2 regions of the Streptomyces durhamensis genome follow, and region 2 is predicted to be linked to the other one. Evidence: riboswitches for the same ligand, from Rfam matches in the RefSeq annotation. Region 2 holds a riboswitch; the other holds the start of a gene.
The links. A riboswitch is a leader RNA that binds a small molecule or an ion and turns the genes downstream of it on or off. The one in region 2 is predicted to bind cyclic di-AMP.

Region 1: another riboswitch for cyclic di-AMP. It lies ahead of IO33_RS0114830 (M23 family metallopeptidase); the one in region 2 lies ahead of IO33_RS0117485 (M23 family metallopeptidase).

What each region holds. Positions count from the first base shown of each region.
Region 1 covers NZ_JNXR01000008.1:265,152-268,526, reverse strand. The annotation lists gene IO33_RS0114835 (aldo/keto reductase) at 1-280, opposite strand, end outside; gene IO33_RS0114830 (M23 family metallopeptidase) at 423-1,451, opposite strand; cyclic di-AMP (ydaO/yuaA leader) riboswitch at 1,461-1,637, opposite strand; tRNA gene IO33_RS0114825 (tRNA-Met) at 1,982-2,055, shown strand; gene IO33_RS0114820 (dihydrofolate reductase family protein) at 2,176-3,309, opposite strand; gene IO33_RS0114815 (MarR family winged helix-turn-helix transcriptional regulator) at 3,364-3,375, shown strand, end outside.
Region 2 covers NZ_JNXR01000011.1:125,323-128,697, reverse strand. The annotation lists gene IO33_RS0117495 (HPr family phosphocarrier protein) at 133-414, shown strand; gene IO33_RS0117490 (GntR family transcriptional regulator) at 554-1,240, opposite strand; gene IO33_RS0117485 (M23 family metallopeptidase) at 1,436-2,179, opposite strand; cyclic di-AMP (ydaO/yuaA leader) riboswitch at 2,192-2,355, opposite strand; gene IO33_RS0117480 (M16 family metallopeptidase) at 2,601-3,375, opposite strand, start outside.

The sequences.
Region 1 (3,375 bases), on a different contig from region 2:
CGGGGTGCTGGCTCACCTTGGTGGCGATGACGACGCTGTCGCGGTTGCCGCGGGCCTTGACCCACTTGCCGATGATCGTCTCGGACTCGCCGCCCTTGTTGCCCTCGATCCAGGCGGAGTAGGCGTCGGCGGTGTCGATGAAGTTGCCGCCCGCGGCCGTGTAGGCGTCGAGGACGGCGAAGGAGGTCTCCTCGTCGGCGGTCCAGCCGAAGACGTTGCCGCCCAGGGAGAGCGGGAAGACCTTGAGGTCGGAGGAACCGAGTGTGCGCAGAGAAGTCATGCTTCACGTCAACACCGGCGACGGATGATCGCATTCCGCCGCCGGCGTCGATTTCACACGTTTCACACGGATGACACGGATGCCACCGCCGGCGCGGATGACACCGATGCCACGGATGCCACAGCCGGCAGGGGTGGCACGGTCAGGGGGTGAGCCCCTTGTCCCGCAGCCACGGCGCCGGGTCGATGCCGGTGGCCTGGCCGCCGGGGTGGACCTCCAGGTGCAGGTGCGGGCCGGTGACGTTGCCGGTGGCGCCGATGCGGCCGATGACCTCGCCGGTGGAGACCTTCTGGCCGACGGAGACGTTGATCGAGGACTGGTGGCAGAACCACAGCTCGGTGCCGTCGTCCAGGGTGAGGACGGTGCGGTAGCCGTAGGCGCCGGCCCACCCCGCCTGGGTGATCGTGCCGCTGTGGATGGCCTTGATGAGGGTGCCGGTGGGGGCGGCGAAGTCGAGTCCGGTGTGGTAGCCGGAGGACCACATGGCGCCGGGCTGGCCGAAGGTGCCGGTGATCGTGTACGAGACGACGGGCAGCTGGTACTGCTTGGCCAGCTCGGCCAGGCGCTTGGCCTCGGCCGCCTTCTTGGCGTCGGCCTCGGCCTTCTGCTTGGCGGCGGCGGCCTTGGCGGCGGCGTCCTGCTCGGCCTTGGCCGCGGTGTCGGCGGTCTGCTTCTCGGCGGCGGCGAGCGCGACGGCGGTGGCCTTGCTGTCGGCCTTGCTCCGCTGCTGCTCGGCCTGGGCCATGATCCGGTTGCGCAGGGTCTCGCCGGCGTCGGAGTCCTTGCTGTCGGCCGAGGTCACGCCGGCGCTGCTGAGCGCGGTGGCATGCGCCTGGTGCGTGTCGGAGGAGTCGTCGCCGAAGAGGTGGCTGACGGAGTCCAGGTCCGGCAGGGATATGGAGACCGGCGGCTTGCCGGTGTTGGCGCTGGCCATGCCGCCCGCACCGACGGCGGCCACGACGCCGACGCCGAGGACGGTGGAGCTGCGCGCGAAGCCGCCGCGCTGCTTGGCGACACGGTGCCGGCCACGGACGGGGGCGAGGGATTCCTCGGTGGGGTTCCACTCCTCCCAGGGGCCCTCTTCGGTGCGGTAGGCGCCGTAGCCGAAGGTCTCGGGCTCGGCCTCCGCGGGCATGAACGGGGCTTCTGGGGCAGGCCGGTTGGACGCCACGCGGGCGTACTCCTTTCCTTCCTCCGCCTACCGGGTTAGCTGACGGGTTCGGAGCAGGAAGGTCTCCTACGCGCGTATACCGGGCGTGGACTCCGTGAGTTCACCGAGTTCACTGCGGCAGCCGCGAGATTCACCCCAGGGTTGGTGGTTCCCCGGTTCCCTTGCGGGATTCGGCGCGTGCGCGCGGAGCCGCCTCTTGTGACGGCTGGGACGACCGCGCTGCGTTATCGAACGTTAATAGACCTGCTGGTTACTTTCCAAGCCGTTCGGCTTGATCATTAACGTTTTCCGGGCCGGACTTACCGGCCAGGAGTGCGGCAAACCGGGCGAGTTGGCCAGCGTTCAGGAGTCTCGGCGTTTTTGATGGTGACTCAGATGTTATGCGGAGGGCTGCCGTCCGGTCACCCTCGGTGAAGGTGATCACGGGGTCGGGGCGGCGGTGAACCGCCTCGGGTGAGCGGGCGGCCGGCGCCCCGGGACAAGCGGTGTGCGTAGCGCCCTGAACATGAGGTACTCTGGAGTCACAACGACGCGGGGTGGAGCAGCTCGGTAGCTCGCTGGGCTCATAACCCAGAGGTCGCAGGTTCAAATCCTGTCCCCGCTACTGAAGACTCAGGGCCGGAAGCCAGTGATGGTTTCCGGCCCAGAGTGTTTTCCCCGGTCAGCGGGGCCACCCCGCCCCCGAAGGGGCGCGAGGCCGTGCCGGCTGTGCGGCTCCGACGCCTCACCCGAGCAGGTGGGCGTTCGGCGCCTTGGCAAGCGCCTCCAGTTCCGGCAGTACGACCACCTCGGCGCCCCCCTTGACCAGGACACCCGTGCCGTCGGCCGAGGAAACGAACGTGTCCGGCTCCCGCCAGGCCGTGACCACCCTGCGCACCCCCGCCCGCAGAATCAGCGCGGCACACGGCGCCGGCCGCGAGGCACGCCGGGCGCACGGCTCCAGACTGCTGTAGACCGTGGCGCCGGCCAGCCGGGGATCCGCCGGATCGATCTTCGCGAGCGCCGCCTCCTCGGCGTGGACGACCGAGTCGCCCCCCTCCCGCGAGTGGCCCCGGGCGAGCTCCGTGCCGTCGGCGGCGACCACCACCGCGCCGACGCTGAACGCCGTCTTCGAGACCGGACACCGCTCCGCCAGCCGGCAGGCGGTCCGCAGCCAGTGCCGGTCGGCGGCGGTGGGGACCGGGCCGGTGCCGGGGGCGGTGGGCTCGTAGCGCATGAGGACCACGTCCTCGATACGGCGGGTCTCCGTCAGACGCAGCCGGCCGGCCTGGAAGGTGCCCGGACCGAACAGGCGAGGGGCGGCCGGGTCGCCCACGAACAGCGGGGCGAGGACCAGCTGGAGCTCGTCGGCGAGGCCCAGCTGGAGCAGCTGGGTGTGGACCGTGCCGCCGCCCTCGACCATCAGGCGCCGTACGCCGCGCACGTCGTGCAGGTGGGTCAGCAGGGCGCGCCAGTCGAGGCCGGGACCGAGCGGGACGATGCCGGCGGCGTCGCCGAGGCGGTGGGCGGCCCGTTCGGCGCCCCGGTCGGTCGTGTAGACGAGCTTGTCGCCGCCGGTGTGCCAGAAGTTGGCGTCGGGATCGAGGTCGCCGGTGGCGGTGACGGTCACCTTCAGCGGGTACTCCGGCCTGCCCTCGGCCAGGCGGGCGGCGCGGCGCTCGGCGGAGTTGACCAGCAGCCGGGGGTTGTCGGCACGGATGGTGCCGGCGCCGATCAGGATCGCGTCGACCGAGGCCCGTACCGCGTCGACCCGGTCGAAGTCGGCCGGGCTGGACAGCAGCAGTCGTTCGGGGCCGGTGTCGTCCAGATAGCCGTCGAGGGAGACGGCGGCGGACAGCAGCACATAGGGGTACGACATCGGCGCGCTCTCCCGGCTCTTGGTTCAAGTTTGAAACAAACCTACACTGGCAGCATGACGACCCGC
Region 2 (3,375 bases):
TGTGGAGGACGACACGTCGGATCGAGGCCGCGGTCCGACGACACACCGGGCAGGACGAAGGTCCGCTCCGGGCACGCTTCACGATATGGGAAACTGGTCTAGACAACCCTGAAGACTGAAGGGCAGCAACACATGGCTGAGCGCCGCGTCAACGTCGGCTGGGCCGAGGGCCTCCACGCCCGCCCCGCTTCCATCTTCGTCCGAGCCGCCACGGCCGCAGGCGTCCCGGTGACGATCGCCAAGGCTGACGGCAACCCCGTCAACGCGGCCTCCATGCTGGCCGTCCTGGGCCTGGGCGCCCAGGGCGGCGAGGAGATCGTCCTCGCCTCCGACGCCGAGGGCGCGGACGCCGCCCTGGACCGTCTGGCCAAGCTGGTCTCCGAGGGTCTTGAGGAGCTGCCCGAGACCGTCTGAGTGAGACGAGGGAGCCGCGCCGCCCTTTCCGGGTGGCGCGGCTTCCGCCTTTTACGGACATGAATTCACGGCACACAGGAAAAGGGCAGCGGAAATACGCGCCCCACGAATACGCTCTTCTTTGTATACGGCGCCCGTGTTAATGCCGAGGGATCGACATGTTTACGGCGTGTTGCGAGGTCCTCACACGCCCGGCGTCCCCGGGAAAACGGAGTCGGTGCGCCGCCGCCGCGCGCTCGGCGTGCAGCGCCGTGACCGCCCGCGCGCGCTCGCCGTCGCCGCGCGCGACCGCGTCCACGATGGCGCCGTGCTCCGCCCAGGACTCCGTCGGGCTCGGCGACGCTTCCACCGCGTACATCCAGGCGATCTTGTGCCGCAGCTGGGTGAGCATCGTGGTCAGCGAGGGGCTGCCGGAGGCCTGGGCGAGCGTCTCGTGGAACCAGCCGCCCAGTGAGCGCAGATCGTCGCTGTGGCCCCGCCTGGCGCGCTCCTGGCCGATCCTGACCAGGCCGCGCAGCACCTTCAGATGGGCCTCCGTACGACGCTGGGCGGCCCGGGCGGCCCCGAGCGGCTCCAGGAGCAGGCGCATCTCCAGCAGGTCGGCGGCCTCCTGCTCGGTCGGCTCGGCCACGCACGCGCCCGCGTGCCGGCGGGTCACCACGAAGCCCTCGGCCTCCAGGGTGCGCAGGGCCTCGCGGACGGGGACGCGGGAGACGCCGTAACGGCGGGCCAGGACTTCCTCGGTGAGGCGGCCGCCGCGCTTGTAGACACCGGCGACGATGTCGTCCCGGATCGCCGTGCACACCGAGTGCGCCGGAATACGCATGACCGACCTCCGCCTTAATCCCCGTGAAACGTCGACGATGGACGCGTTGTTCCGTGACTCTATTCCAATGGGCCGGAAATTCCGACGGCGGGCCGGAATCCATGGATATTTTTTGGTCAGCGGGCCGGTGGACGCACCGGAAAAGGCGAAAGCCCCGGCCGGTGCGGGCCGGGGCTGCACGGAGGGAGAAGAGCGTCAGACGTTCACGCCGTGCTTGCGGAGATAGGCGACGGGGTCGACGTCCGAGCCGTAGTCGGGGCTCGTACGGGCCTCGAAGTGCAGGTGCGGGCCGGTGACGTTGCCGGTCGCGCCGGACAGGGCGATCTGCTGGCCCGGGGTGACCTGCTGGCCCACCGCGACGCCGATCGACGACAGGTGGCCGTACTGGGTGTACGTGCCGTCGGCCATCCTGATCACGATCTGGTTGCCGTACGCGCCGCCCCAGCCGGTGGAGACGACGGTGCCGATGCCGACCGCGTGGACGGGCGTGCCGCTGGCCGCGTGGAAGTCGATGCCGGTGTGGTGGCCGGAGGACCACAGGGAGCTGCTGGCCTCGTAGCCGGTGGAGACGTAGGAGTTCGCAATCGGGGGCACGAAGGCGTTCAGGCGCTTGCGCTCGGCCGCCCGCGCGGCGCGGACCCTGGCCTCGCGGATCTCCTGGGCCCGCTCGGCCGCGGCCTGCTCGGCCGCCTTCTGCTCGGCGGCCTCCTTCTGGGCGGCGGCCTGCGCGTCGATCTGCTCGGCGATGTCGTCGCCGACGGTGACCACCGGGGTGAGGCCGGTCTGCTCGGCGGGGCTCTCGGCGGCGAGCGCCGGGGACGCCGCGAGGGTGCCGACGACACCGGTGGTGGTGAGGGCGGCGATGCCCGCCGCCTGCGCGGTGGTGCGCTTGACTCGGCCGGGCTTGCGGTGCTTCCCGGTGGCGCACATGAACGCCATGAAGTGGCTGGTCCTTTCCTTCCCTCTCGCCTACCGGGTTAGCTGACGGGTTCGGAGCAGGAAGGTCTCCTACGGACCCCCTCGCTCAGGCGCGGGCGTCCGATTCACCCCAGGGACTGCGGTGGGTCCCCGGCTCCCCTGGCTCGCGCCGTACGGGGACTCGGCGATGGCTGTCCGGTGCCGCGGGTGCGGCGTACTGCCTGACGAACAGCCCGCACGACGCTACGGAAGCCCGCTTCCAACCCCAAACGGATCCGGGCTTTTGTAGCGCATCCCACAGGCCAGACAGGCAACCTCCGCCGCAAATCGGGCATCTGGGGAAGGGAGTGGAACAGCGGGGGCCCTGACGGCCTGTCGGTCGTCAGGGCCCCCCACGCGCGTGCGGCCGGCTCGGTCGTCCTCGCCGCTGCGACGGTGCCGTCTACTCGGCCGCCACCACGCTCACTTCGCCGATGCCGAGGGCCTCGACCGGCGCCTTGATCTGGGCGGCGTCACCGACGAGGACGGTGACCAGGCGGTCCACCGGGAAGGCGTTCACGACGGCCGCCGTGGCCTCCACCGTGCCCGTCGCGGCCAGCTGCTGATAGAGCGTCGCCTGGAAGTCGTCGGGCAGGTGCTGCTCGACCTGGTCGGCCAGCGTGGCCGCGACGGCCGCCGCGGTCTCGTACTTCAGCGGCGCCACTCCCACGAGGTTCTGCACCGCCACGTCCCGCTCGGCGTCGGTCAGGCCGTCCGCCGCCAGGGTGCGCAGCACCTTCCACAGGTCCTCCAGCGCGGGACCGGTGTTGGGGGTGTCGACGGAGCCGCTGATGGCGAGCAGCGAGACGCCCGTGCCGTCCGGTGCGGACCGGAGGACCTGCCCGAAGGCGCGCACGCCGTAGGTGTAGCCCTTCTCCTCGCGCAGGACGCGGTCCAGGCGGGAGGTGAGGGTGCCGCCGAGGCAGTAGGTGCCGAGCACCTGGGCGGGCCACACACGGTCGTGCCGGTCCGAGCCGACGCGGCCGATGAGGAGCTGTGTCTGGACGGCGCCGGGCCGGTCCACGATGACCACCCGGCCGGTGTCGTCGGCGGTCACCGGCGGCACGGGCCGCGGCTCGCCCGGCGTGCCGGCCCAGGCGCCCAGGGTGTCGCCGAGCAGCTCGTCCAGGTCGACCCCGGTGAGGTCGCCGACCACGACGGCCGTGGCCGTGGCGGGG